DNA from 3 places in the Pseudomonas sp. AC242 genome. Region 2 is predicted to be linked to each of the others. Evidence: riboswitches for the same ligand, from Rfam matches in the RefSeq annotation. Region 2 holds a riboswitch; each other region holds the start of a gene.
What was found. A riboswitch is a leader RNA that binds a small molecule or an ion and turns the genes downstream of it on or off. The one in region 2 is predicted to bind cobalamin.

Region 1 (9,929 bases), 190 kb from region 2:
GCGCCGCGCCAGTTCAGCGACAAAATCCATGCGCTCGGGTTGCGCGCGATAGCAGACCACGTCGGACTGACTGCGCTCGCTGCGCCAGGCCAGATCCTTGAAGCTGATCGGTCGGCTGATGATGCGCCCGTCGAGTTCCGGCAAGGCAATGTGCATGGCCAGATCCCGCGGCCCCAGGCCTTGCTCGCTGGCGCGCCAGCCAGGCTCGTTGTCCTGCGCGCAGATCGCCTGGATCACCGGAATATTGCGGCGAAACGGCCGCAAGTGCGGCGCTTCAGGGCTGGATTGGGCGAAGCCAGTGGTGTTCAAAATCACCCCAGCCTCGACTTCATCCAGCCAATCCTCGACCACCGCCAGGCAGCCGGGTTCTTTCAGACTGGCCACCGCGATCGGCAGCGGATTAAGCCCCGCCGCCTGCAAGCGCTGGCAGAAAACATCGATAAAAGCAGTGTTCGCCGCCTGCAGATGCGAGCGGTAAAACAGCACCGCCGCAACCGGGTTTTCGGGCAGCCATTCGGCTTGCCAGTCACTCAGTGCGGCGGAGGTTTTATTGGGGTGGTAAATCGCCGTGCGCGGCAGGGTCTGCGGCTCTTCCCAAGGGTAATCGCGGCCGAGCCAACGGCTGGCCAGACAGCGGAAGAAGTCCAGCGCATTGCCCAGGCCGCCCTGACGCAAAAACTGCCAGAGCCGGTCGCGATCTTCGGCGTTGGCAGTGCTCAAGTCGCTGAGCTCCGGATCGGGACGGTCATCGCCCGGCACCAGAATCAGCTGCACGCCACGCTCGGACAACTCAACCAGACGCTCAACGCCATAACGCCAATAGGCAATGCCACCGTGCAACGAAATCAGAATCACCTTGGCGTGACGCAGCACTTCATCGACATACAGATCGACCGAGGCGTGATTCTGCACCTGCATCGGATTGGCCAGGCGCAGGCTCGGGTAATCCTCGGGCAACTGCTGCGCGGCCTCGGCGAGCAGCGCCAGGCTGGAGTCGCCGCTGCACAGGATCACCAGCTCGGCGGGGGTTTGGCCAAGGTCGGCAATGTTGTCATCCGAGACGAAACCGCCGGGCTGGGTCCTGAGCAGGTGCATGGATTAAACGCTGAGCGCGGCGCGCAGTTGCGCTTCGAGTTGGGCGGCGTCGAGTTCCTGGCCGATCAGCACCAGACGTGTCACGCGCGCTTCATCGGCGCCCCACTGACGGTCGAAATGTTTGTCGAAACGCGTACCTACACCCTGGATCAGCAGGCGCATCGGCTTGTTCGGAATGGCGGCGAAACCTTTGACCCGGAGGATGCCGTGCTTGACCACCAGTTGTGTCAGTGCGTCGAGCAGCAGGCTTTCATCGGCTTGCGGCAGTTCGATGGAGATCGAATCGAAGGCGTCGTGATCGTGGTCATCGTGGTCGTCATCGCCTTCACCGTGGTGGTGATCGTGATGGCTGTGGCGGCTGTCGATGTGTTCTTCGGATCCGGCGCCGAGGCCGATCAGCACGTCCAGCGGCAGACGGCCGTTGCTGGCTTCGATGATTTTCACCGCTGGCGGCAGCTCTTCGGCGACTTCAGCGCGAACGCGAGCCAGATCTTCCGGGCTGGTCTGGTCGGCCTTGTTGAGGATGACGAGGTCGGCGCTGGCCAGTTGGTCGGCGAACAGTTCGTGCAGCGGCGATTCGTGATCGAGGTTCGGATCGAGTTTGCGCTGGGCATCGACCTGATCCGGGAACGCAGCGAAGGTGCCGGCAGCGACGGCCGGGCTGTCGACCACAGTGATCACCGCGTCAACGGTGCAGGCGCTGCGGATTTCCGGCCACTGGAAAGCTTGTACCAACGGTTTCGGCAGGGCCAGGCCCGAGGTTTCGATGAGGATGTGGTCGAGGTCGCCACGACGGGCAACCAGTTCACGCATCACCGGGAAGAATTCTTCCTGAACGGTGCAGCACAGGCAGCCGTTGGCCAGCTCGTAAACGCGGCCGGTGGCTTCTTCTTCGGTGCAACCGATGGTGCATTGCTTGAGGATTTCACCGTCAATGCCCAACTCGCCAAACTCGTTGACGATCACCGCGATACGACGGCCCTGAGCGTTGTCGAGCATGTGCCGCAGCAGCGTGGTTTTGCCCGAACCGAGGAAGCCGGTGACGATGGTGACGGGGAGTTTGGCCAGTGTTTTCATCGGTATGCCCTTTGGCAAGCGGCGGGCATACGGGACGAGAACCGGCAACGCGCGTGCGTGCCCGGAGAGTTCGCCACCGGATCACCCCGCCCGGTTGAATTGAGAATCTGTGACGAGGCAGGTCTCCTGGCTGACGGCGTTCAGGCGCTGGGCCTGGCGTTTGCTGCGCCTTCCCGCGGGCTCATCAGTTGAGCTGGCAGTGGCGTGGCAGCGAACATCACCGTTCACAGTTGCGGGGGCAGCCGCGGCATTGACCGCGTTCCCTTCTTAGCTTCGGCGTGGGCCGAAGAACCTCGAAGGCGCAAGGCTACGCATCGTCTAAGGGTGGGTCAATGGGCGTTGAGATTTGGTTTTGGGGGCATATCCGTTGCTGCGGGTGCTGCCGCTGGCGGTTTCGCTCTTACAGCGAGTCCCTTTTTCAAACGCCAAAAAGGAACCAAAAGGCTTTGCCCCGGCGTACGGCACTTCGCTGAGGCTCAGTGTTCCCTCGCTACGGTGTCCATCCGGGGGCATCGCCTACGGTTTGCTTCGCTGCACCTCCTCTCGATGTGTTCGACTTCGTCGAACGGCGCTGCGCGCCTAACCCCCGGATGAACACCTTCGCTCGGCCTGCCGAAGGGGCAAAAGATCAAAAGCCAAAGCCAAAGCCAAAGCCAAAGCCAAAGCCAAAGCCAAAGCCAGATCAAGAGCCCCTCACCCTAGCCCTCTCCCAAAGGGAGAGGGGACTGACCGAGTGGTTTGGTAGGGTTACGCCGACGTGAGATATCGCGTTGAACTCAAGCTTTGAAAAGCACATAAATCGGCTTCCTCTACCTCGGGAGATTGGACTGATCGAGGCGTTTGGGGGAGGTACGCCGACGTGCGATACCGCGTTGAACTCAGATTTTGAAAAGCCCACAAATCGGCTCCCTCTCCTTAGGGAGAGGGCTGGGCGGGCGGCGTTCCGATGAGGGGCGAATCCACCACAAATCCAAAGCCGACCACGCTGTGCTCCTCACCACTCAATAGGCCGAGTGTCAGCTCGCCTGCTTTTGATCTTGATCTTGATCCACCGGCGACGTCGGAAGGCTGAGTGGAGGGATTGATCCGGGCGTGGGAGCGCAGCGACCGTTTGGCGCAGCCAAACACAGCGGGAGTAGGTGCAGCGAAGCAAACCGGAGACGCTGCGCCCGGATCGATCCCGGAGCGAAGGGACCCCGAGCCCCAGCGAGCGGGCCGCACGTAGGAGCAAGCCTTTTTGGTTACTTTTTTCTGGGCCGGCACTCCGGGCGTCTGGAAAAAGTGACCCGCCGTAAGGGCGGAACCCTAATCAGCAACACCCGCAGCAACGGATCCACCCCAAAAAATTGACCAAAACCCCACCCCCATGCTCTCCTACACAACTTGTTACGGGTGCCCTTCACAGGGTGAAACGGGAAACCGGTGAATCATGTGCTTTACTCAAGCCCATGTCAGTCCGGTGCTGCCCCCGCAACGGTAAGCGAGCGAAGCGTCAAAACCACTGTGTCAGCAAGGCATGGGAAGGTGACGCTTGCAGGTCGGCCTGACGCCAACCCCTCGTGAGCCCGGAGACCGGCCCGCAACACACAGCCCGCATTTTGTGCGTCGCTGAACATAACAAACCCGCGGTGGGCGGGCGCTGTTCGAACCTCTGCGAGCCCGACCCGCAGGGGTTTTCATGCGCTCGATTCACCCACTGACACTCCAGAGGGAAGCGCCATGTCGATCATCAGCAGCACCGGCAGCAACACGGACAAAATTGTCAGCACCACCACCCTGAGCCAACGCCTGAGCGCTGCGATCTTCGCGTCGATCCTCGGCGCCAGCCTGGTCTACTTCGCCGGTTTCTCGCACATCGAGGCGGTGCACAACGCCGCTCACGATACCCGTCACAGCGCCGCGTTCCCGTGCCACTGAGACCTGCCGACATGATCAAGCGTATTGCGCAAACCGCAGGTTTCACCGGCCTGCTGGCCGCCCTGCTCCTCACTCTGCTGCAAAGCTTCTGGGTTTCACCGCTGATTATTCAGGCTGAAACCTACGAGAAAGCCGAGCCGGTGGCTGTTCATGAACACGCCGAAGGCACCATGGCCGGCCACACCCACGATGCAGAAGCCTGGGAGCCGGAAGACGGCTGGCAGCGCGTGGTATCGACCACAGGCGGCAATCTGGTGGTGGCTGTCGGTTTCGCCCTGATGCTCGCGGGCCTCTACACCCTGCGCGCGCCGACCAAAACCTCGCAAGGCCTGCTCTGGGGTCTGGCCGGTTACGCAACATTCGTCCTCGCGCCAACCCTGGGCCTGCCGCCTGAGTTGCCGGGCACCGCTGCCGCTGATCTGGCCTCACGACAAATGTGGTGGATCGGCACGGCCGCTTCGACCGCTGTCGGCCTGTCGCTGATCGTGTTCAGCCGTCACTGGCTGATGAAGATCCTTGGTGTGGCCATCCTCGCCGTGCCGCACGTGATCGGCGCGCCGCAGCCGCAAGTGCATTCGATGCTCGCGCCGGAAGCACTGGAAGCCCAGTTCAAAATCGCTTCGCAGCTAACCAACGTAGTGTTCTGGCTGGCCCTGGGTCTGATCAGCGCCTGGTTGTTCCGCCGCAAAAGCGATGGTCAATACCACGTATGACCGATGACAGCGCAGTGCCGACCTTCGTGATCGGCCTGGGCTGCCAGCGCGGCTGCCCGGCCAGCACGCTGCGCGCATTGCTTGACCAAGCCTTACAGGCACACCGAATCGAGCTGCAAGCGGTCAAGGCGTTGGCCAGCATCGACTTGAAGCGCGACGAGCCAGGGCTGCAAGAACTTGCCGCGCAACTGGCCCTGCCCTTGCTGTACTTCAGCAGCGAGGAATTGGCCACTTATCAGCAACGACTCAGTCACCATTCGCAAATCGCCTTCGAACGCACCGGTTGCTACGGCGTCGCCGAAAGTGCGGCACTGGCCCTCGCCGAACAGTTGATTCAGGCACCGGCAAAACTGCTGATTTCCCGGCAGAAATACGCCCAGGCCACGTTGGCATTGGCCGGCGCGGCGTAAAATCCCGATAATCCCCGCCATTGATCATGAGCAATCTTCATCTGAAGCGTTGTTGCACCTCTTTTCCAAGGATTTAACGATGACTGTCTACTTCATCGGCGCCGGCCCCGGCGACCCGGAATTGATCACCGTCAAAGGCCAGCGGCTGATCCGCAGTTGCCCGGTGATTATCTATGCAGGTTCGTTGGTGCCGGCAGCGGTGCTCGACGGCCATCAAGCCGAGACGGTGGTCAACAGCGCTGAGCTGCACCTCGAACAGATCATCGAACTGATCAAAACCGCGCATGCCAACGGCCAGGATGTGGCGCGGGTGCATTCCGGCGATCCGAGTCTGTATGGCGCGATTGGTGAGCAGATTCGTTATCTGCGTGAGCTGGATATTCCGTTTGAGATCATTCCCGGGGTGACCGCGACCGCTGCGTGTGCGGCGTTGCTTGGCGCGGAACTGACACTGCCGGACGTGTCGCAGAGCGTGATTCTGACCCGCTACGCCGATAAAACCGCCATGCCGGCCGGTGAGGAATTGGGCAGCCTGGCGCAGCACGGCGCAACCATGGCGATTCATCTGGGGGTCAACCATCTGGAGAAGATTCTGGCGGAGCTGTTGCCTCATTACGGCGCAGACTGCCCGATTGCGGTGATCCACCGGGCGACGTGGCCGGATCAGGATTGGGTGGTGGGGACGCTGGCGGATATTGCCGGGAAGGTTGAGGCCAAAGGGTTTCGGCGTACGGCGTTGATTCTGGTGGGACGCGTGTTGGGCAGTGAGGTTTTTAGCGAGTCATCGTTGTATCGCGCCGGGCATGCTCACCTCTATCGCCCATAAAGCCTGCTCGCGAATGCATTCCTGAATGTCACCCATAAAAAAACGGCGCTCACGGGGCGCCGTTTTTCATGTCCGCAGCGAACACCTTAGTAGTAGGCGTTTTCTTTCTGCGTGTGGTCGGTCACGTCGCGAACGCCCTTGAGCTCCGGGATGCGCTCGAGCAAGGTGCGCTCGATGCCTTCCTTCAAGGTCACGTCCGCCTGGCCGCAGCCCTGGCAACCGCCACCGAACTGCAGAACGGCGATGCCGTCTTCAACCACATCGATCAGGCTGACCTGACCGCCGTGGCTGGCCAGCCCCGGGTTGATTTCGGTTTGCAGGTAATAGTTGATGCGCTCGTTGACCGGGCTGTCAGCGTTGACCATCGGTACTTTGGCGTTTGGCGCCTTGATGGTCAGTTGACCGCCCATGCGGTCGGTGGCGTAGTCGACTACGGCGTCATCGAGAAACGCTTCGCTGAAGTGATCGATATACGCGGTGAAGCTTTTCAGCCCCAGCGCGGTGTCTTCAGGTTTTTCTTCGCCCGGCTTGCAGTAGGCAATGCAGGTTTCGGCGTACTGGGTGCCAGGCTGGGTGATGAAGACGCGGATGCCGATGCCCGGGGTGTTCTGCTTGGAGAGCAGATCAGCCAGGTAATCGTGGGCGGCGTCGGTAATGGTAATAGCGGTCATGGAAACTCCTCGCAGGCTTGGGCGCAGTTTACGCCAATCGTTGCGCCGGACAAAGTCCTAGTATTTTTGTCGGGAAAGATTCTCGTCAGGCTCTTCGTCGATTTGCGCCTTGAGCCAGCGATAGCTGCGTTTTTCCACCCACTCGTAGCTCAGCCAGGAGCCGACACCGATGGCCAGCGCGCAGACGACAAACATCAAATACGGGTTGACGCCGTAGCGCCGGGCCAGAAAACCGCCTGCCGACAGCACCAGAACGTGCATCAGGTACACCGAATACGAGCAATCGCCGAGCAGTTTGAGTACCCGGCTGCGCTCGACATAACGCTCAAGTGAGATACATGCCATTACCAGCACGGCACTCGGCACACCCCAGTTCAGCAGCCTCGGCGCCGGCGGCAACTGATAGATCGTCAGCAATACCGCCACGATTGCCACTAGCGGCAGCCACAGTCCCGCACCGATCCAGCCCCGGCGATAAAGCATGCCGATGCCAATCCCCAGCAGGAATTCATAGACGATGTCCGAACGATAGAACTCGCTGATCCAGCCAAACCCGGTCCAGGTCTGACACACGGCGAACAACAGCGCCGCGACCACCAACAGACGCACCTGCAAGCGAAACAACAGCGCCCAGGCAAACAGCACGTAGAAAAGGATTTCGTAATTCAACGTCCAGCCGACATTGAGCGTCGGGTAGATGCCGTAACCGCCGGGGTTCTCGGTAGGAATGAACAGCAACGACAACAGCAGATGGCCCCAGTCCACCGTTTGATCCGGCAATATGGGCTGGGCAAACACCACCAGCAGCGCCATCAGCAGCGTGTACAGCCAATACGCCGGGACGATGCGAAACAGCCGGTACAAGAGAAACCGCGCGGGCGGTAGGGGTTTGTTTTCGGTCGAGAGGAAAATCACCAGGCCGCTGATGACAAAGAAAATATCGACCCCCACCGCTCCTTTATCGATGAACAGTTGCCCGATCGGTCCGTGTGCCTTGAAGTCGAAGAAAATCTGCATGAAGTGATGGCAGACCACCGTCCACGCGGCCAGCGCACGCAGGGCTTGCACTGAAATCAACATCACCTGCTCCCGATCACACCCTCAAATTCACCTCAATCCCTGTAGGAGCTGCAGCACGCGGCGATCTTTCGATCTTGATTTTGAAAGATCAAAAGATCGCAGCCTCGTTTCACTCGACAGCTCCTACAGGGTTTTGCGGTGTTGCTTGAAGTTGGGACAGCAAGCCAATCTGAATCGATCAAAGATTCTCGTAGCGGTTCATGTCCAGCACACCCTCTTCCACCGGATCGGTTTCGTGGATGTATTGACTCAAATCGTGGAAATAGAACCAGAATTTCGGATGACTGCGCCGAATTCCCCAACGTTCGACGATTTTCTCGAAGCGGTTGGCATCTTTGGCGTTTTCCATGGCATCGACAAATTCCGCCACTTGGTCGGCAGGAATGTTGAACATGAAGTTCGGATAACTGCTGAGCACGCCCGGATAAATCGTGATCGTGTCCAGCCCAGGCTGATAGCGCAGCGACTCACCAAGCAGGAACGCCACGTTGCTGTGCGCACGGTTGCGCAGCAGGCTGTAGACCTCGCGCTTGCCGTTGGCCGTTTCTATGCGCAGCATGGTCGCTTCCGGCAACTGGTCGATCACCTTCAAGCCGGCCGCCGGGCGCGACGTCAGGCGACTCAGCGCCTGTTCGGCATTTTGCAGCGCCGGGTCAATATTCGGCCGTGAGCAGTAAGCGCCGTCGCAACGGTTGATCGGATCGGGCCGCGCGTTGAGGTCGCCGTAACGCGCCAGCAATTGCATGGCGAAGTCGTATTTCGGATCCTTTTCATCGAGCTTCAGCGCCGTCGGCTTGTCGTCATCGATCGCCTCATAATCGAGCCACATCTTGAACTGGCCGCTGCTCTGGTACCAATCGTCGAGGTAATCCTCGCGGGAATCGGCGGGCATCAGGCGCAGGAAGTTCTGCTCGGCGCCATTACGGATCAGGTCGAAATACAGACGGGTTTGCGCCTGATGCGAAACGTTGCCGAACACGTCGAAGTTGACTGCCAACTGGTAATAGGTGCGCTCGAGCAAGGGATAGTCGAACAGCCACATTGTCTGCGGCACCTCGCCAATCAGGCCTTTGGTCACTGAAGCGCTGTCGAAGTGACGGAAAATGCTCAGCAACGCGTTGTCGTTGCCGGCCCACAGGGTCGACCAGCTCGGCGCGGGCAGATCGGCGTAGCTGTCGCGGCGCAGCGCTTCGTACTCATTACGTTTGTTGCGGTAGTTGTGCCACAAGCTCAAAACGCTGCCGACATCGTCGTTCTGCCCGGGCATGGCCAACAACGGCGTGGCCTGGCCGCGATAGTTCGGGTCGGTGATATAGAGGTCGTGTTCCGGCGCCTGGAACAGCGCCCAGAAGTTGTCGCGGATTACGTCGGTGGCGATCTGGCCCCGGCACACCGGCCCGCGAATAAAGGTGCGGACGAAGTATTCGGCGTTATCGAGCATAAATTGATATCGCGCCTGGGCCGGAATCGCTTCGAACGTCGCGAATGGATTGGCACGGCTCTGCGGGCCGTAACCGGGCAAGGCATTGACCTGCCAGTTGCCGCTGTAGAACAGGCTTTTCACCCGCGCCATCTTCGCCGCGCTCAGCGGATAGGTGATGTGGGTTTTATGCACAATCACGCCCTGCACCGGCCACAAGCGGTAATACACCTGAGTACCCGGATCGTCGTTGGGACGACGGGTGGCGATCAGGTCGATCGGCTGACCGCTCGGCGTGCGCGAACGCACCCACTGGAAGTAATGCCCCGGCTCGCCGTCCTTGAAATAAATGTGCGCGAGGTACCAGTGCTCGTACAACCAGCGGCCGACCAGACTTTGCCGTGCCCCCGGCATGTTGAGCAGGTTCTCCCACTGGACGATTTGCAGCGCCTCTTTCGCACTCGGTGCCAGGCCTTGTTCGTCAATCGGCGCTCCGGATGCCAGCCAACGCTGCAACGTCTGATATTGCTGATCGGTCAACCCGGTCACCGCCAGCGGCATGCCTTCTTTCGGGTGAGCGCCGGCGTAACCTTCAAACTCGGCGGGCAGCGCGCACATATTCTGGCGGTTCAGGCCCAGCACGATCTCTTCCGGGAGTTTGGCGTTCGGTGTCAGCGGCGTCTTGTGCCCGAGTTCGAGCATGCGCGCCATCAGTGCAGC
Region 2 (9,929 bases):
ACCCGCGCACATGGCGTCATAGGTAGTCTTGATCAGATGCTGCGCTTCAGGTGTTGCCTCGCCGACCACGTACATGCGGCTGGTATCACCGAACCAGCCATCCTTGATCACCGCGATGTCGAGATTGACGATATCGCCATCCTTCAGCGGTGTGCCCGACGGGATGCCGTGGCAGACCACATCGTTGACCGACGCGCAGACGGTTTTCGGAAAACCGTGATAACCGACATTGGCCGGCACGGCTTTCTGCACGTTGACGATGTAGTCGTTGCACAGTTTGTCGAGTTGATCAGTGGTGACGCCCGCCTTGACGTGCGGCACCAGCATCGCCAGTACTTCGGCGGCGAGTTTGCCGGCAGCGCGCGATTGAGCGATGTCGGCCGGGGTGTTGATCTTGATCTGGTTTCTCATGCGCTGACGGCTTCCTGAGTCAGTTGTTGCAGATCCAGCCCGCCGTTCTGTTCGGCGCGGATCAGCAAGCGGCAAATGGCGCTGTGGTCGAGGTTGGGGTGCAGTTCGGCGAGCATGCCGATGCGCATCCAGTGCTCGGCCTGCGCGTTGATCGAGCGGCTGAGGGCGTTGCTGGAGATACGCAGGTTCTCGTGCATGTCCTCTGAAATCTTTACGATGCCCATATATGAATCCGATACGATATGTATATGGATCGTATATTAGCCAAGCATCCACCAAAATTGCAAACACACACGCTGATCGTTCCCACGCTCCTGCGTGGGAATGCAGCCCGTGACGCTCCGCGTCACTGGACGCGGAGCGTCCCTAGAGGCATTACCACGCGGAGCGTGGGAACGATCAGTTCGCGGCATTGCCAAATCGCGGGCAAAAAAAAGCTGCCAAATTCGGCAGCAAAAACTTTAAGAACACGCGATGTATTGGCCTCAGCATAGACGCCGGATAATGACAGTGTCATGACAGCCGCAAATTCATTCAACCGACCCTGCCCCGTCATCAGGATGTCATCAAGATCACGGCAGAATCCTCGCAAACCGTCTTGAGCCTCGCGACGGATGCTCTGCAAGGATTCCCATGAAAGACGACGCCTCGCTGTTTGCCGCCATCGACCTGGGTTCGAACGCCTTTCGCCTGATGATCGGCCAGTCGGTGCGCAGTCGAAAGGGCCTGCAGATTCAGGAAGTGAAAACCCTGCGTGAACCGGTGCGGCTTGCCGAAGGCTTTGATGGCGGTGCGCTGGATGCACTGGCACTGGATCGCGGCTGGCAGGCATTGGCGCGGTTCGGCAAGAAACTGCGCGGTTTCGAGGCCGGCCGGGTGCGTGCGGTGGCGACCAGTGCGGTGCGTGAAGCGGATAACGCGCAGCTGTTTCTGGCCAGTGCCGAGCGGCATCTGGGCTTTCCCATCGACGTCATTTGCGGCCATGAAGAGGCGCGGCTGGTCTACGCCGGCGTAACTCACGCCTTGCCCAGCGCCGACGACCTGCGCCTGGTGGTCGACATCGGCGGAGGCTCCACCGAGCTGATCCTCGGCCAGGGCTCACAACCCTTGTTAACCGAAAGCATCGCCATCGGCAGCGGCACCTTGAGCACGCGATTCTTTCGCGGCGGTGATGTGTCCGCCGGCGCGCTACAGGAGGCCGAACGCTTCGCCATCCTGCAGTTTGAACACGTCGCCAAGCGCTATCGCGCGCAAGGCTGGCAGCAGACCATCGGCTCTTCCGGCACCGCACGCATGCTGGCCAAAGTGCTCAAGGCCAATCGCCTCAACGACTTCGGCCAGGACGGCATCACCTACGGCGGACTGCTGCGCCTGTCGCTGCTGCTGTTGAAGGTGAACAACGTGCAACAGCTCAAGCTCGCCGGCCTGCAACCACACCGCCAGAGCATTTTGCCCGGCGGTCTGGTGCTGATGCTGGCGGCGTTCAAGGTGTTCGGCATCGCGCAAATGCTGCCCTCCGAACCGGGCCTGCGTTTAGGCGTCTTGCACGGTTTGATGAGCCAGCACTAATCCTCGCCGCAACAGATTCGTCTCCCCTTCAGCGGCTTGATCGACTACCATGCCGCCGCTGGTTCCCGAACGGGACTAATAGGGAATCCGGGGTGCTTGCACAGCATTGACCGGAACTGCCCCCGCAACTGTAGGTGCCGAGCCTGCTCCACGACTGCCACTGGGTGAATCCCGGGAAGGCCGGAGCCAGGCGATGACGCATCAGTCAGGAGACCTGCCGGCACAGTGATTACTAACCGGCGGGGTGTCCGGGAAGGACATCGTGCCGTGTACTTCTGCTTTTGATGACCGGCCTTGCGCAGTTTCCCTGACCGCGTTCGATGGTGTGTTTCCGATCCGTACTCTCCCGCTCCCCGTACGGTTCCCCAGGAGACTGCCCCATGCTGCTGCCCCGCATCGCCACCCTCATCACCGGCCTGAGCCTTGGCGCCTTGGCGCAAGCGGCACCGACGGTCTATCCGCTGACGGTCGAAAACTGCGGCAGCACCCTGACCTTCCAGCACGCCCCGACGCGCACGGTGACCATCGGCCAGGCCGGCACGGAAATGCTCTACGCCATGGGCCTGGGCGATAAAGTCGTCGGCACCTCACTGTGGTTCAACAATGTGCTGGCCAAGTACAAGCCGCAGGACGACAAGATCGAACGCCTGGCCGACAACGAACCGAGTTTCGAGTCGGTGATCGGCAAGAGCCCGGAACTGGTCGCCGTGGAGCTGGAATGGATGGTCGGCCCGCAAGGCGCGGTCGGCACCCGTGAGCAATTTCATGAATTGAAGATTCCGACCTACCTGCTGCCCTCCGATTGCGAAGCCAAGGACAACCTCGTCGGCGCCGATGGCACGCGACTGGCGCCGTTTCGCATCGAGACGATTTACAAAAGCGTGAGCCAACTGGCGCAAATCTTTGATGTGCAGGAGCGTGGCCAGCGGCTCAACGACGAACTCAAGGCCAGCCTCGCCAAGTCGATTGCCACCGCCCAAGGTAAACAACTGAAGGACGCCAGCGCGCTGGTGTGGTTCTCCAGTGCACAAATGGACATCGAGCCATTTGTGGCCGGGCACAAAGGCGTTCCCGATTTCATGCTCAGCACCCTCGGCGTGCGTAACGTGGTGGAGTCCGATGAGGAGTGGCCAACGGTCGGCTGGGAAACCATCGCCAAAGCCAATCCGACCTTCCTCGTCATCGCGCGCATGGACCGTCGGCGCTTCCCCGCTGACGACTATGAAAAGAAACTCGCCTTCCTGCGCAGCGACCCGGTGACGCGCAACATGGACGCGGTGAAACACAACCGCATCATCATTCTCGACGCCATGGCCATGCAGGCAAGCCTGCGCATGTTCGACGGCATCGAGCAACTGGCCACGGCCATCAACGGCTATGACCTGTCGCGATGAGTGCCAGCCTGATCCGTACGTTGCTGGCCCTGGCGACGCTGTTGATTGCAGTGGTTGCGGGCGTGGCCATCGGTGAAACCTCGATTGAACCGGGTGTGGTCGTGCAAGTGCTGGCGAACAAGTTGTGGAACGCCGGTTACGCGCTCGACCCGATCGATGAAGGCATCGTCTGGAACTACCGCCTGACCCGCGCACTGGTCGCGGCCGCGTGCGGTGCGGGTCTGGCGACGTGCGGGGTGATTTTGCAGTCGCTGCTGCGTAATCCGTTGGCCGATCCCTACTTGCTGGGGATTTCTGCCGGCGCCTCGACCGGGGCGGTGATGGTCGCGCTGCTTGGCGTTGGCGCGGGGATGATCTCATTGTCAGTCGGTGCCTTCGCCGGCGCCGTCACGGCGTTCGTGCTGGTGATTCTGCTGGCGCGAGTCAGCGGTTCGGCCAGCGGCACCGGGCAGATCATTCTTGCCGGGATCGCCGGTTCGCAGTTATTCAATGCCCTGACGGCGTTTCTGATTACTCGTTCGGCCAGCTCCGAACAGGCGCGCGGCATCATGTTCTGGCTGCTGGGCAATCTCGGTGGCGTGCGCTGGCCATCGGTATGGCTGGCAGTGCCGGTTGCCGTGCTGGGACTGGTTGTGTGTCTGTGGCATCGGCGGGCGCTGGATGCGTTTACCTTTGGCGCGGATTCGGCGGCATCCCTCGGCATTCCGGTGCGACGGGTGCAGATTTTGCTGATTGGTTGTGCGGCGCTGGTGACGGCGGTGATGGTGTCGATTGTCGGTTCAATCGGCTTTGTCGGGCTGGTGATTCCCCACGCCGCGCGGCTGTTGCTCGGTATGGGTCATGCGCGATTGCTGCCGGCCAGTGCCTTGGGCGGTGCGGTGTTTTTGATTGCTGCTGATGTGCTGTCGCGCACGCTGATCAAGGGTCAGGTGATTCCGGTCGGGGTGATTACCGCGCTGGTCGGTGCGCCGGTGTTCGCCTTGATTCTGGTTGGCCGCAGGTCCGCGCGATGAACAGTGTTCTGAGTTGTTCTGGTCTGAGCTTCAAGGTACGCGGCGCCGAGTTGCTCAACGGTGTCAGCCTTGACGTCCGGCGCGGCGAAACCTTGGGTATCGTCGGGCCAAATGGCTCGGGCAAATCCACCCTGTTGAAGTTGCTGGCAGGGCTGCGTGAACCGAGCGCTGGCGAGGTGCTGCTTGAAGGTCAGCGCTTGGGCAAAATGGCCCGGCGCAGCATTGCGCAGAAGCTGGCGGTGGTCGAACAACAGGCCGACACCGACGACGGCATTCGCGTGTTCGATGCCGTGGCGTTGGGCCGCACGCCGTGGTTGTCGGCGCTGCAACCGTGGTCGGCGGCGGACGATGCCATCGTCGAGCAGGCGCTCACCGACGTTGACGCGACGCACCTGCGCACGCGTCTCTGGCGCAGCCTGTCGGGTGGTGAGCGGCAGCGAGTGCATATCGCTCGCGCCCTGGCGCAGCGACCGCAGATTCTGTTGCTGGACGAGCCGGCCAACCACCTCGACATTCAGCATCAACTGACCATTCTCAACGTGGTGCAGGCGTTGCCGGTGACCACGTTGATCGCGCTGCATGATCTTAATCAGGCGTTGAAGTGTGATCGTCTGGCGGTGCTGGAGCGCGGGCGGCTGGTGGCGTTGGGCGCGCCGCTGGAAGTGCTGACACCGCAGCGGTTACAGGAGACGTTCGGGGTCAGGGCGCATTACCTGACGGACCCGTTCGATGGGGCGCAGATTCTCCGGTTTCACTCATGAGATTGTGCATGTGGGTTGTTTGCCAGACCGGGTCAGCGTCGACATCGATAATCTCGAAGCCTTGGCGCTGCCAGAACGCGATGGCGCCCGGCAGAAATGGATGAGTATGCAGGTAGATCACTTCAACTCCGTCGGCGAGTGCCAGGTCTTTGAGTGATCGATACAGCGCACCGGCCAGGCCTGAGCGGCGCTGTGATGGCAGGACAAACAGACGGACGATTTCCACCACTTTAAGGTCCGGATAGAGCAAGTGCGGGAAGCGTCGGTCGTAAGGGAGATAGCCGATTGAGGCGACAATCTGCCCTTCGTGACGAGCGATCAGAAAGCGCCCTGCCCCACGCAGATAAGCCTCGGCAAAACGCGCCAGATCGTCGGGCATGCCGGTCGCGCTGAGCTTGGGAAAAAGCTCGGCGCGGGCGCTTAGAACAAAATCCAGCACCTCGGGAATGTCTGCGTCGGACACGGTTTGGATAACGGGTTGATCACTCATGTAGCGGCAAATACCTAGGATGCGGCTGGGCACAGTAGCAACAGCTTTTCAGCGATGCCATGAGAATTCCCGTTTCTGAAAATACATACACAACCCCTGTAGGAGTGAGCCTGCTCGCGATAGCGGTGTGTCAGTCACCGATGATTTGACTGACACACCGCTATCGCGAGCAGGCTCACTCCTACAAGGGGTTGTGTTTATTCAGGTGGTTAAGGTGTCAGGCCAGCTCTTTACGCAATTGCCGGGCGGCGGTAACCATATGCACCAGCGCCGCTTCCGTCTCCGGCCAGCCACGGGTTTTCAGGCCGCAGTCCGGGTTGACCCATAGCCGCTCGGCCGGAATACGCTTGGCAGCCTTGCGCAGCAGATTAGCCATTTCCGAAGCATCCGGAATGCGTGGCGAGTGGATGTCGTAGACGCCCGGGCCGATGTCGTTCGGGTAAGCGAACGCTTCGAAGGCCTCCAGCAATTCCATGTCGGAACGTGAGGTTTCGATGGTGATCACGTCGGCATCCATCGCCGCGATGGACTCGATCACATCGTTGAACTCGCTGTAGCACATGTGCGTGTGGATCTGCGTTTCGTCGCGCACACCGGAGGCGCACAGGCGGAACACTTCTGTCGCCCAGTCCAGATAATGCTGCCACTGCGCCTGACGCAACGGCAGACCTTCACGGAACGCCGCTTCGTCGATCTGCACGATCTTGATGCCGGCGGCTTCCAGATCCACCACTTCATCACGAATCGCCAGCGCCAGTTGCCGCGCCTGCACTTCACGGCTGACGTCTTCACGCGGGAACGACCACATCAGCATGGTCACCGGCCCGGTCAGCATGCCTTTCATGACCTTGTCAGTCAGGCCCTGCGCATAACGGATCCACTCCACGGTCATGGCTTTCGGGCGGCTGAGGTCGCCGAAGATCACTGCCGGTTTGACGCAACGCGAACCGTAACTCTGCACCCAGCCAAACCGGGTGAATACGTAGCCGTCGAGTTGCTCGGCGAAGTACTCGACCATGTCGTTGCGCTCGGCTTCACCGTGTACCAGCACATCGAGGCCCAGACGTTCCTGGATTTCCACCGCATGGCGAATTTCGCTGTGCATGGCTTCGGTGTATTCGGCTTCGGTCAGCTTGCCTTGTTTGAACGACTGGCGAGCGAGGCGGATCGACGCGGTTTGCGGAAACGAACCGATCGTCGTGGTCGGGAACAGCGGCAGATCCAGACCGGCACGCTGCTTGGCGATGCGCTGGGGAAACAGCGACTGACGCTGGCTGTCCTTGGCCGTAATCGCGGTGACACGGGCCTGAACAGCCGGTTTGTGAATGCGCGGCGAAGCGGCACGCGCAGCCTGCACCGAACGGCTTTCGGTCAGTGCGCGCAGCACTTTCGGCGCTTCGGGTTCATTGACGGCATGCGCCAGAATCGCCACTTCTTCGCACTTCTGCACAGCGAAGGCCAACCAGCTTTTCAACTCGGCATCAAGCTTGTCTTCGCGGCCCAGATCCACCGGGCTGTGCAGCAGCGAGCAGGACGGCGCCACCCACAAGCGATCACCCAAACGCTCATGGGCATGGCGCAACGTCGCCAAGGCGTTTTCCAGATCGCAACGCCAGACGTTACGCCCGTTGACCACGCCCAGGGACAACACTTTGTAGGCCGGCAGACGATCGAGAATGGTCGGATACTGCTCCGGTGCGCGCACCAGATCGATGTGCAAACCATCGACCGGCAGGTTCGCCGCCAGACCGAGGTTTTCTTCCAAGCCACCGAAGTACGTGGCGAGCAGTTTTTTCAGCGGATCACGCTGAATCTGGTTGTAGGCACGCTCGAACGCGTTCTTCCATTCCTGCGGTAGGTCGAGTACCAGAATCGGTTCGTCGATTTGTACCCACTCGACACCCTGAGCAGCGAGGCGCGCGAAGATCTGCCCATACAACGGCAGCAAGCGATCAAGCAATTCCAGCTTGTCGAATTCGGCGCCCTTGGCCTTGCCCAGCCACAGATACGTCAACGGGCCAATGATCACCGGTTTGACGTTGTGGCCCAGCGCACGGGCTTCTTCGACTTCTTCAAACAACTGATCCCAACCCAACTGGAACTGTTGATCCGCGCTGAATTCCGGGACCAGGTAATGGTAGTTGGTGTCGAACCACTTGGTCATTTCCTGGGCGTGCGCCCCGCCGCAGCAACTGTCGCTGACGCCACGGGCCATGGCGAACAGGGTGTGCAGATTGGCTTTGCCATCGTGCGGGCGGAAGCGCTCAGGGATCACACCGAACATCAGCGAGTGCGTCAGCACCTGGTCGTACCAGGCGAAATCGCCGACCGGCAGCAATTCGATGCCAGCGTTTTTCTGCAAGTCCCAGTGGGCCTTGCGCAGCTCGCGACCGACTTCACGCAGGCCTGCCTCGTTCAGTTCTCCTTTCCAGAACGCCTCTTGCGCTTTCTTCAGTTCGCGGTCGCGACCGATGCGCGGAAATCCAAGGGAATGGGCCAGTGCCATAACAAACAACTCCAGTGTTCTGTTGATGGCGGCCATTGTCGGCAGTGGTCGCTAGTGAGACAAACTCAATTTAATCTTGATCAACACAAGTTTCCCTCATGATCAAATGATCGCAGTCTGTCTCCTGAAAACACTCCGAGGTGAGAGCGTTTGGCACGGCTGAGCGTTTTTTGCGGCGGGAAACTTGTCGGCAATTCAAGCTGTTCGTCGCCATGAAGACGCCCTTTGAAAACTCGATGACGCCTCTGTGTAAACGCTCTCGAACCCGCCCCGGCAGGTCTTTGATTTCGATCTATCGTTAGATCGAAATGGCTGAATTGGCGACCGACTAAAGGTTGCGACAGCTGATGTCTGAGCCTATGTTGCACGCGTGTCTTTTCCCCGCGATTGGAACGCGATCAACACCACCAAGAGGTGAAGAAATGTCAAAGGAATCACGCCCTGCCGTACTTGGGCTGATAGGCAACACTCCGCTTGTGCAGGTCACCCGCTTTGATACCGGGCCGTGCACACTGTTTCTCAAGCTTGAATCGCAGAACCCTGGGGGTTCGATCAAGGATCGCATTGGCCTGGCGATGATCGACGCCGCCGAGCGTGATGGACGTCTGCAACCCGGCGGCACCATCGTCGAAGCCACCGCCGGCAACACCGGCCTGGGTCTGGCACTGGTAGGCCGCGCCAAAGGCTATCGCGTGGTGCTGGTGGTACCGGACAAAATGTCCACCGAGAAAGTCCTGCACTTGAAGGCCATGGGTGCCGAAGTGCACATCACCCGCTCCGATGTCGGCAAGGGTCATCCCGAGTATTACCAGGACGTCGCCGCCCGTTTGGCAAAAGACATTCCCGGCGCGTTTTTCGCCGACCAGTTCAACAACCCGGCCAACCCGTTGGCCCACGAATGCAGCACCGCGCCGGAGATCTGGGCGCAGACCGAACATGATCTGGATGCCATCGTCGTCGGTGTCGGCTCGGCCGGCACGCTGACCGGCCTGAGCCGCTTCTTCAAACGCGTGCAGCCGGATCTGGAAATGGTCCTCGCTGACCCGGTCGGTTCGGTGATGGCCCAATACAGCCGTGACGGTTCGCTGCCGACGCCCGGCTCATGGGCCGTGGAAGGCATCGGTGAGGACTTCATTCCATCGATCACCGACCTCTCCAGCGTGCGCCACGCCTACTCGATCAGCGATGAAGAAAGCTTCGACCACGCCCGTCAGTTGCTCAAAGCCGAAGGCATTCTCGGCGGCTCCTCGACCGGCACCCTGCTCGCCGCCGCATTGCGTTATTGCCGCGAACAGACCGAACCGAAACGTGTGGTCAGCTTCGTTTGCGACACCGGTACGCGCTATCTGTCGAAGGTCTACAACGACCAGTGGATGACCGATCAAGGCCTGTTGCAGCGCAAGGGTTACGGTGATTTGCGTGACCTGATCGCCCGCCGCTTCGAGGACGGCCGCGTGATCAGCGTCGGCCCTGACGACACCCTGCTGACCGCGTTCCAGCGCATGCGCCTGGCGGATGTTTCGCAATTGCCGGTGCTGGTGGAGGGCAAGCAACTGGTCGGCGTGATCGACGAATCCGACATCCTGCTGGCGGTGCACGAAGACGCCGCGCGTTTCAGCCAATCCGTCTCCAGCGTGATGACCGACAAACTGCAAACCCTTGCCCCTGGCGCCAGCCTTGCTGAGCTGGAAACGGTGCTCAGCCGTGGTCTCGTCGCGATCATTGCCGATGCATCGGGCTTCCATGGCCTGATCACTCGCACCGACATGCTCAACCAATTACGGA
Region 3 (9,929 bases), 930 kb from region 2:
TCCATGGCCTCACTCAATTGCCGCGCCTGTGGCTGTTTGTGCAGCAGCCTGCCCAAGGTCAGCAAGTCATTGCGCACATGCGCGAAGTAATCCAGCGAATGCCCGTTGCAGGCCGACTCCAATAGATAAGAACCGACGCCATTGCGCGCCAGACCCGAGCGTGAAGTCACACCGTCGCCGAATGCCGTGGCGAACCCGCCAATCACCAGATCAGGTTTCTGTGCGTAAAGCACTTCGCTGGCCGGGTATTGCCGCGCGATCACCGGCACACCGAAATACGCGGCTGGCCGCTGACCGGCATCGGTGTCATCCAGATACGCCACGCCAACCAGCGCTGGCCCGGCACCCAGCGCCAGGACGAGATCCGCCGCATGCTGATTGAGCGCGACGACGCGCGAAGGCGCAGCGGCGTTCCAGTCCTCGCCGCAATTACTGAAGCTGTCGGCGAGTGTCGGCATTGAACAGAGCAGGGCGCCAAGCGCTAACAGGATCGATTTCATCCCTGCGCCTTGACCAGCAAATCCGCGACCACTTCACCGCCCACCAGATGCCCCTCGACCAGCCGCTGCACCTCTTCATGGCTGTGCACGCCATACCAGCAACGTTCCGGGTACACCGTCACAATCGGCCCCAGATTGCACGGAAACTGGCAGTGCGTGCGCGTCAGCAAGACGCCGCCCGGCGTCTCGATGCGATCGTGCGCCAGCAAATGCCGGCGCAGGGTTTTCCATAACTGCAAGGCGCCGCGCTGGGTGCAGCGCGGGCCGGTGCAGAGGAACACATGGCGTGCGTGCTCGGGCACGTGCGACCAGTCCGGGTGCGTATCGACGCCGTCGACGGTTTTGATTTCACTCATCAGAAGCGGTACGTGTAGCGTACTTCGGAGGTGAACGGCCGGCCGAGGTTGTCGACGTTGCTCGAACGGCTGGTGACGTAGTCGCGGTCGAAGAGGTTTTCCACCAGCAGACTCACCCGGTGTTGGTGGGCGTTGTCGAGGTAGCGATAAGCGTCGGCGTCGACCACCGAATAATTGCCGTATTCGACTTGCTTCGAGCTTTTGATATCGCGGATGTAACGGATCGCACCGCCAACACCCCACAGGCGATTTTCCGATTCATAACCCACCCGCGAACGGGCGAAGAAGCTCGGGATGTCGTTGATGGTTACACCGGTGCGCGACTCGGTGAGGTTGCGGGTCATGTCCGCTTGCAGGCTCCACTGATCGTTGAGCGCCAGTTTCGCGTCCGCCTCGAAACCGCGCATCTGGATCGTGCCTTCACCGTTGACCCACTGAATGTCATCGACGGTGATCAGGTCGTCGATCTTGCGTTTGAACAGGGTCACGCTGGCGCTGACTTCGCGATCCAGCAGCAGGCCCTTGTAGTCGACACCCAGCTCCGTATTGCGGCTTTTTTCCGGTTTCAGGTTGCGGTTGCCGATCTCGTCGCCCGGCTCGTTGACGAACAGTTGCTCGGCGTTCGGCAGTTTGTAGGCGCTGCCGTATTGACCGCGCACCGACCAGTTGTCGTTGAGGTCATACAGCGAAGTGAGCATGCCGACCGTGGCGCTGTCGCCACCGCTCATGGCCTCGTGACGCACGCCGATGCTCGGATGCCAGTCGGGCAGGGCGTCGATCTGCGGGCGCAGTTGCGTGTAGAACGCATGGGCTTCGGCCTTGTCGTTGTCGATGATCAGCACGTCGTCCTGGCCCTTGAACCACTGGTTGTCGCTGCCGAACACCAGCACATGGCCGCCGGGCAATTCTGCTTTGCCTTCGGCCTGCACGCCCCAATCGGTGAAGCCCCAATAGTCGTTGTGGTTGATGACTTTTGTGCCGCCGCCGGCGACGTTGTTGACCCGGGTGTAGCGCGTGTCCCAGTCGTTGATATGGCCTTTGACGAAGTAGCTCAGACGCTCATTGACGGTCTGCTCGAAGGTCGCCGTGGCGATCTGCTGCACGCGGTCGTTGGTGGTCTTGTGATTGTCGACCGGACGGGCGAAGTCGAGGTTGGCGTCGGCGTATTGGTAGAACAGTTCCAGCCGCGCATCCTCGCCAAACGACTGAATCGCCTTACCGCCGAAGGTGGTGACTTCGTAGGCACGGTTCTTCCCAGAATCGTTTTTCATGTCGCGGTTGCGATACGGCTGATAGCCGTCGGAGACGTTGTGACTGACGTACGCCAGCAAACCCAGGTCGCCGAATCCGTTAGTGAAGATATTCTCGACCCGCGCATCCTCGGTGGTACCGCCAAAGCTGTCCACGCCCAGATTCACTTCGCCGGCGGCTTTGCGCGACTGCGGGCTGCGGGTGACGATGTTGATCACGCCGGATACGGCTTGGGTGCCGAACAACAGGCTCTGGCCCCCTTTGAGTACTTCGATGCGTTCGATGGCGTTGGCCGGCAGGGTGTCGAGATAGAGGCCGCCGTACAGGCGATTGTTCAGGCGCACGCCGTCGAGCAGGATCAGCGTATCGTCGTTGCGCCCGCCCAGCAGCGAATAGGTGCCGTAGTCGAACGGGCCATTTTTCGGCGCGACGTACAGGCCGGGAATGAACATCTGCATGACGCGACTGACATCGGCACTGGGGCCGGCGCGCTCGATCTGTTCGCGGCTGACGATCTCGACCTTGCTGCCGAACTTCGCCATGTCGGCGACCGTGGTCGACTCCACCGACGGTGCGGAAACGATTTGCTGATTGAGTTCCAGTGGTGTGTCGTCGGCCAGTAGCAGCGGGCTGAACAGGCAACCAAGAAACAGGGTTGGAGCAGAAGTGTAGAAAGGTCGAATCATTGTCTTCTCGAAAAGGATCTTCGCAGAAGAGCATGCAAGAGAAGGCATCGCGCACAGCCAATACCGGCCCATGCCCGCCCACCGCAGGATTTTGCCAAACAGCAATTCAGGCCGGTCTCCGGGCTCGCGCGTATCGAGGCTTTCACCTTCCCATGGCCGTCTAACCACAGTGGTGTATCGAAAGCATCACGCGCATACCGTTGCGGGGGCAGCACCGGACTTGTTCGAAAAGAACGTACCGGTTTCCCGTTTCACCCCATGCACGGCGGCATGGGACACCTGAAACTGGGCGGCATCTGAACATTCGAATGACCGTTCGTCAACTTGCCGATACAGGTACTCGACCCGCGAATTACCAACTTTGGAAATAACTACTAAGGTCTATAGCGGTAATCACAACGCAATATCGCGCGGCGTCGACAGGCGTGAGGGATTCGCCACGTACGCTGAACAGGGAGGTTCTCATGCACGGTGCCAGCGGCCATCCTCACGGTGGGCACGCCCCGCATTTCATTCGCAGCGCTTTACTGGTCGCCATGGCCAACACCCTGATGCTCGCAGACGCTCAAGCTGCGTGCGGGCCTTTGGCGGCGGGTGCCTACAACGTCTCGCAAACCTGTTTGCCGGCGGCCGGCGTCGATGCGTCGATCAGCACGCAGTCGGGCACTACCATTACCACTACGGCGGGTTCCTCGTTGAACAGTCGTGGCAACAATGCCAACACCACGCTGACACTCACTGGCACTACGGTAAACAGCACACCCCCAACGGCCGCCAACGCAGTGTTTGCCAATGTCATCGGCACCACCGGCAACGCCAGCCTCAGCGTCAATGGCGGGACCAACACGGTGAATGTCGGCGGCAGTGGCCTGGACGCGCTGGCGATCACCAATGCCAGCGCTGGCTCGTCGACGTTTTCGGTGAGTGCCGGCACCACGCTGAACATCCTCAATACCGTGGTCGGCAATGAACACGATGGCATCGACATCAACGCCAGCGGCGGCGGGGCGATCAACCTGAATCATCAGGGCAATGGCCAGATCACGTTGCTCGGCGGCAACGGCGTCTGGACCAAAGCCACGGGCAGTGGCGAGACCAACGTCAACGTCGGCAGTGGCGTGAGTATTCTGGTCAACAACGATGATGCACTCTCGGCCGGTCTTCCGATCATTGACGACACTTTGCCGACTGCCGGCATTGGTAACCACGCCGGCGTGCATACCCGCGCAGTCAATGGCAACACCACACTGATCAACGCGGCGAATGTGCAAAGCATCGGCATGAACGCCTTTGGCTTGTTCACCGAGGGCGGCACAGGCAATACCCGCCTGACCAACAGCGGCAACCTGAGTACCAGCGGCCTCAACGGTTTCGGCATTCGTTCGTTTTCCAGCGTTGGCAGCATCGCCATCGTCAACGACGGCGCCATCACCACCACGGGTGGCGGCGCCCACGGTATCTATGCCAATGACAATGTCGGCGGCAGCGGTTCGATCAGCATCGAGAACAATGCTGCCATCAACGTCGGCAGCACGGCCAATACCGCCGGTTCGCGGGCGATCTACGTGATCAAGCGCGGTACCGGTGATGTCGCGATCACGGGTAGCGGCAATATCAAAGTCCTCGGCGACATCAACACCACCCGGGCCTACGCGATCATTGTCAGCGCCGAAAACAACAATGTGCTGATTGATTACTCGGGCGATCTGTTCGCCAGCGGGTTTGGCGCGGGCGGTATACGGGTCGATTCGACCGGCGGCAATGTTCAGGTCAACTACCGTGGCGATCGCATCGAAACCCTGCACAGCAACGCCAACGGCATCTATGCCTCGACGCAGTCGCCGACGGGCACGGTCAACGTCAATTCCGGCGGCACGATCATCACCCACTCGAACGCTGGCTCGGGCGACGGCACGGGCATTGGTGCTTTTGGTATCCAGGCGCTGACGCTGGGCGGCGACGTGGGTGTCGTGTTCAACGGCCCGCTGATCGACGTCAACGGTCAGGGCGCGGCGATTCTGGCCGGCAATGCCTTCAACTCAGGCAGTGGGCTGGGCACATTGAGTGTCAGTAACAGCGGGGAGTTGATCGCGCGGGGCAATCAACAACGCGGTATCCGAACGTTGTCGGTCACTGGCGCGCAAAGTGTGGTCAACAGCGGCGCGATCCAGACCTTCGGTGCCAGCGACAGTCAGGGCATTCTCGCCCAGGCCTCGGGCGCCGCGAATTTGACCGTCAGCAACAGCGGCGCGATCACTACTCGAGGCGTTGGCTCGTCGGCCATAGACGCCTTGACCGAGGGCGGCAGCGTCAATGTCAGTAACAGCGCCACGCTTCAGGGTGGTCGGGCCGATAGCAGCGGCATTGCCCTTGGCGGTGCGAGCCAGACGTTGACCAACTCAGGTGCGATCACTGCGCTTAGCGATGTCGCCGTACGCGCCGATGCGACCACACCGGGCACGACGTTTGCGCTCAACAATACCGGGCAGATAACCGGCGCTGTGAATGCCGTCAGCGCGGCCAGCACGGTGGCCAACAGCGGCACCTGGACACTGCGCAATTTCACCGCCAGTAGTGCCAGCGGCAGTCGCGATACCTGGGGCGTTGCCGTCAGTGATCTCGGCTCATCGGGCGCCAACAGCATCGACAACAGCGGTGTGATTCGTCTGGCGGCGCAACCGGCGACGGGCATCGTCAGCTTCAACGCCAGCGGCGCCTATCTGCCCTTGGGGCAAACGGCCAATACGCCGACGCTGGGCGGTGCTGTACAGGGCCAGTTGCTCGGTGTAAACCGATTCACCCATAGCGGCACGCTCGACCTTGCCGCCGGCAGCAACACGGTCGGCAATGTGTTGCTGATCAGCGGGGCCAACACCGTCGGCACCGATGGCGGCGGGGTGTTTGTGTCCAATGGCGGCCGGCTGCTGCTTAACACCACGTTGAATGGTGGTGGCGCGAACAGCCTCTCGGACATGCTGGTTGTGGATTCGACAACCACCGCCAGCGGCGGCGCCACCGGCGTGATCGTGAGCAATGTCGGCGGCCAGGGCGATCTGACTCAGGGCAATGGTATTGCGGTGGTCGAACTGCTCAACAAGACCGAAGCCGCGAGCGACGCCAATGCCTTTCAACTGGCCCGGCGTGTTGTCGCCGGTCCGTACGAATATCGCCTGCAGCAAGGTGCCCAGGACGGTAGCGGCAAGGACACTTGGTATCTGCGCTCGGACGCGGTACCGCCGGACGGTCCTCCAGGCCCCGATCCTGATCCCGATCCCGATCCCGATCCCGATCCCGATCCCGATCCGACGCCCGATCCTTCCCCGGTACCCAATTACCGTCCGGAAGTGTCGCTGTACGGTGCCGTGCCCGCGCTGGCCCTGGTTTACGGCCGGACAATGGTCGACACCCTTCACGAGCGGGTCGGCGAGGAACGCCTGAATCGCGGTGATCCATTGCCCAAGGAAGACGAATCGACGTTGGCGCCATCGATGGGCTGGGGCCGGGTGATCTACCGCAGCGGCAAACAGGATGGCGACCGCAAAAACGCCTTGGGCAACACACCCGAGTACAACTATGACCTGACGGCATTTCAGGTCGGCACCGACCTTTACCGCAAGGACCGGCCCGACGGCAGTCACGAGCAGGCCGGGCTGTCATTGTCCGCCGGCACCATCGACGCCGGCGTCAGCCACTACACCCGGCGCGCCGCCGGCGAAGACACCTTGCGTGCGTACGGCGTCGGCGCGTACTGGACGCACTTCGGCCCCTCCGGCTGGTATCTGGACGGGGTGTTGCAGGTCAACCGCTTTGACATCGAAGCCAAACCCAACGACATGGCCAAACTGAAAACCCGCGGTTGGGGCTACACCGCCTCGCTGGAAAACGGCTACCCGTTCGAGGTCGACAAAGACTGGTACATCGAGCCGCAATTGCAAGCGATCTACAGTTACGTCGATCTGGGCAGCAGCGATGACGCCGGCGCGAAGATTCGCTTCAAGGACGTTGACTCACTGATCGGCCGCGCCGGCGTGCGTATCGCCAAGGACTGGGACACCGAGGGCGTCGACAACAGCGCACGGCGCACCAATGGCTGGATCCGTCCGAGCATCTGGCATGAGTTCAAAGGGCAACCGAAAACCGAATTTTCCTCCGAGTCGGGGTACATTCCGTTCGAATCCGACATTCAGGGCACGTGGGGTGAAGTGAATGTCGGGGTGGATTACCAGGCCAATCAACGCACCACGTTTACCGCATCGGCCGGCTATCGTCAGGGGTTCGACGGTGACAGCCATGGGTATGACGCGATGCTGGGGTTCAAGATCAATTTCTAGGGCTTTTGTACACGCCGCAAACCCTACATTGGATGGCTTGCTGACGCTCGGCCCTATATCCTTCACGCCTGTTTGATGGACTGACTTAGGGAAGAATTGCATGCCGTTCAGGGTGATGGTGGTCGGTGGTTACGGAAATTTCGGCAGTATCGTCTGCCGGCACCTGGCGCTGATGCCGGAGATCGGCTTGGTACTCTCCGGCCGTGATCCGCAAAAATTGCAGCGCAAAGTCGATGAACTGAATGGTCAATCGGGCATCGTCTGCGAAGGCTGGTGCGGTGATGCCATGGGTGCGGAGTTCGAAGCCGCTTTGCGTGTGCTGAACATTCAGTTGGTCGTACACACCGGCGGGCCGTTTCAAGGGCAATCCTATGCCGTTGCGCAGAGTTGCATCGATGCCGGCGTGAACTATTGCGACCTGGCGGACTGCCGCACGTTCGTCAACGGCATCGACGTGCTTGATGCGCGGGCGAAGCAGGCGGGTGTGGCGATCCTCAGTGGTTGCAGCTCGGTGCCGACGTTGTCGTCAGCCATCATCGATGAGCAGCGCCAGCGCTTTTCGCGCATTGACTCGATCGAGCATGGCATTTCCTCGTCGGCGAAAATGCCGGGGCTGTCGACCATCGAAGGCGTGCTCGCTTACGCCGGCAAACCGATCAAACAACTGAAAAACGGCAAGGTCCACGAAGTCTCCGGCTGGCTGGACCTGACCTTGCGCAAAATGCCGCAGATGGGTACCCGATTGCTGGCCAACGTTGATGTCCCCGACATGGATATTTTTGCCAATCGTTATGGTGCGCAGACCTTGAGCTTCAAGGCGGGCGCCGGTCTCAAACTCGGCGGCATCGCCAACGGTCTGCTGGCTCAGGCGCTGAAAATCGGGCTGGTGCGCGACCATGCTTTGTGGGCTGCAAGATTGCATCGCCTGGGCACGCGGTTCGAGCGTTTCGGCGATGGCAAAAGTGCAATGTACATCGACGTGCAGGGCCTCGGCATTGACGGCAAACCGTTGTCGATGACCGCGCAACTCACCGCCCTGAATGACAAAGGCCCCGAGATTCCCAGCTGCGCTGCCGTGGCACTGGCCACGAAAATGGCGCAAGGCTACGTGCCGTCCTCCGGTGCCCGGCCTTGCGTGGGCGAAATCAGCGTCGCCGAATACATGGCCGCGATCAACGACCCGGCCAACCTGAGCCTGGCCGTGCATTTCTCCGACGGGCAGCGCTGACATGCTCTATCTGTGCCTGAAGTACTTGCACATCATCGCCGCGATTTTCCTGTTCGGCTTCGGCATGGGTTCCTACCTCTACCTGATCGCCGCCAGCCGCACCGCCAACCCGCAGGTCATAGCGCACGTCGCGCGCATGGTCGTGCGCTTCGACACGTGGATCACCACACCGGCCGGTTTCGTGCAGATCATCACGGGGTATCTGTTGATGCGGCTTTCGGGGTTGTCGATGAGCACCGACTGGGTGCTGACCTCGCTGATTATCTTCTTCTGCGTCGGCTCGCTGTGGCTGCCGGTGTTGCTTCTGCAGAAGCGCTTGTACGTAATGGCGTCGAGTGCGAGCGAGACGGGGGCCGACCTGGATGAGCAATACCAAGGCGTGTACCGCCAATGGTTATGGATGGGCGTGCTCGGTTTTGCCGGGATGTTTGTCATCGTGCTGATGATGGTGACGAAGATGACACCGCTGCAGTTGTTCAGTTTTCTGGCGTAGGTACAGTTGCTTTGAGAAAGCGCTGTTCATGATCTGGAGTTGGCAACAGGCAAGCGTCGTACTTGCCGAACAGGCGATAGCGGTTCAGCGCAATGCGGTCGTAGGCCCAGTCGCGCAAGCCTCGCGGGAAGATGCGCAGCAGTCGTAATGGCTGCCAGCGGGCGGGTAATTGGCTGATGACTTCGAGAAAAGCGTCGGAGCGTTCCCAGTAGTGGCGGTCGCGGATGACGGCCATTGTGTCGAACTGATCTATGGGCAGGCCGGCCCACGCCAGCAACGCTTGGCCCTCCGGCGATTGAACCGCTGCCAAACGTACGCGACGCTGATGATCGTGACGAATCAAGAAGCGCGCCCAGCCGTTGCAGAGTTTGCAGACGCCGTCGAACAGGACCACGGATTCGCCGGGGTTGAGCAGCGGGGCTGGGGTTGGGCGGGTTTTTGGGGTGGACATGGTGTGGGTTCGGGAGATGCTGGAATTGCTGCGATCATAGCCTCAGAAGGTGCTTGGCGCGAATGGCCATATTCGGTGATCGCCGGACTTGCGCGTTAACCTGGACGCGCTGGCACTCTGCGAGAAAACGTAGATCAACTACAGTTTCCCTAACCAGTCTTTAAGGAAGTTCGTCTATGTCAGTGGATCAGGATCGTTTTTCTCGCGCTTTCAGTTTTGTGCTCAACAACGGTATTGAATTGTTCCCGGTGAAAATGAAGCGCAGGGATACCGGCGTCGTTGCCTTTCGCATATCAAAAGGGGGAACTGCCGGAAATACATTGGAGGTAGGGGAGGAGGTTGATGAAGAGACAATGATTTATAAGGTCTTGAAACTTGGCTATGCAGTTCGCTGCTGCTCGGTCGATGGGAGCATTCGGGGATTGTATAAACCGGATCAGCGATCTGTGCGCGAGGTACGTCGTTAATAAACATATTTGTTACCCCCCAAGAGGTTAACCCTTGCGGGTATCTGCACGCCACAGGCAACACGAACTCTAAAGGCCGGCGCTGAAGAGTCTCGAGTGCAGATCAGATTGCGAGGCTCTCAAGAATGGGCGAAATTAGGGTGGAAATGTAATTAGCCAAAAATAT

Region 1: another riboswitch for cobalamin. It lies ahead of ACZZ0A_RS09645 (CbtB domain-containing protein); the one in region 2 lies ahead of ACZZ0A_RS08890 (ABC transporter substrate-binding protein).
Region 3: another riboswitch for cobalamin. It lies ahead of ACZZ0A_RS12850 (TonB-dependent receptor plug domain-containing protein); the one in region 2 lies ahead of ACZZ0A_RS08890 (ABC transporter substrate-binding protein).

Annotation. Positions count from the first base shown of each region.
Region 1 is NZ_OZ409873.1:2,106,496-2,116,424, reverse strand. It holds gene cobN (cobaltochelatase subunit CobN) at 1-1,095, opposite strand, end outside; gene cobW (cobalamin biosynthesis protein CobW) at 1,099-2,172, opposite strand; cobalamin riboswitch at 2,272-2,483, opposite strand; cobalamin riboswitch at 3,546-3,767, shown strand; gene ACZZ0A_RS09645 (CbtB domain-containing protein) at 3,892-4,089, shown strand; gene ACZZ0A_RS09640 (CbtA family protein) at 4,101-4,802, shown strand; gene ACZZ0A_RS09635 (cobalamin biosynthesis protein) at 4,799-5,212, shown strand; gene cobM (precorrin-4 C(11)-methyltransferase) at 5,292-6,038, shown strand; gene nfuA (Fe-S biogenesis protein NfuA) at 6,125-6,709, opposite strand; gene ACZZ0A_RS09620 (acyltransferase family protein) at 6,767-7,789, opposite strand; gene ACZZ0A_RS09615 (fatty acid cis/trans isomerase) at 7,968-9,929, opposite strand, start outside.
Region 2 is NZ_OZ409873.1:1,920,828-1,930,756, reverse strand. It holds gene map (type I methionyl aminopeptidase) at 1-411, opposite strand, end outside; gene ACZZ0A_RS08905 (ParD-like family protein) at 408-635, opposite strand; gene ACZZ0A_RS08900 (hypothetical protein) at 758-1,036, opposite strand; gene ACZZ0A_RS08895 (Ppx/GppA family phosphatase) at 1,045-1,980, shown strand; cobalamin riboswitch at 2,023-2,216, shown strand; gene ACZZ0A_RS08890 (ABC transporter substrate-binding protein) at 2,361-3,374, shown strand; gene ACZZ0A_RS08885 (FecCD family ABC transporter permease) at 3,383-4,387, shown strand; gene ACZZ0A_RS08880 (ABC transporter ATP-binding protein) at 4,384-5,148, shown strand; gene ACZZ0A_RS08875 (GNAT family N-acetyltransferase) at 5,087-5,638, opposite strand; gene metE (5-methyltetrahydropteroyltriglutamate--homocysteine S-methyltransferase) at 5,856-8,144, opposite strand; gene ACZZ0A_RS08865 (pyridoxal-phosphate dependent enzyme) at 8,567-9,929, shown strand, end outside.
Region 3 is NZ_OZ409873.1:2,852,418-2,862,346, reverse strand. It holds gene ACZZ0A_RS12860 (ABC transporter substrate-binding protein) at 1-500, opposite strand, end outside; gene ACZZ0A_RS12855 ((2Fe-2S) ferredoxin domain-containing protein) at 497-856, opposite strand; gene ACZZ0A_RS12850 (TonB-dependent receptor plug domain-containing protein) at 856-2,793, opposite strand; cobalamin riboswitch at 2,886-3,091, opposite strand; gene ACZZ0A_RS12845 (autotransporter outer membrane beta-barrel domain-containing protein) at 3,258-7,124, shown strand; gene ACZZ0A_RS12840 (saccharopine dehydrogenase family protein) at 7,225-8,352, shown strand; gene ACZZ0A_RS12835 (DUF2269 family protein) at 8,354-8,845, shown strand; gene ACZZ0A_RS12830 (thiol-disulfide oxidoreductase DCC family protein) at 8,829-9,296, opposite strand; gene ACZZ0A_RS12825 (hypothetical protein) at 9,473-9,763, shown strand; gene ACZZ0A_RS12820 (DUF4145 domain-containing protein) at 9,916-9,929, opposite strand, start outside.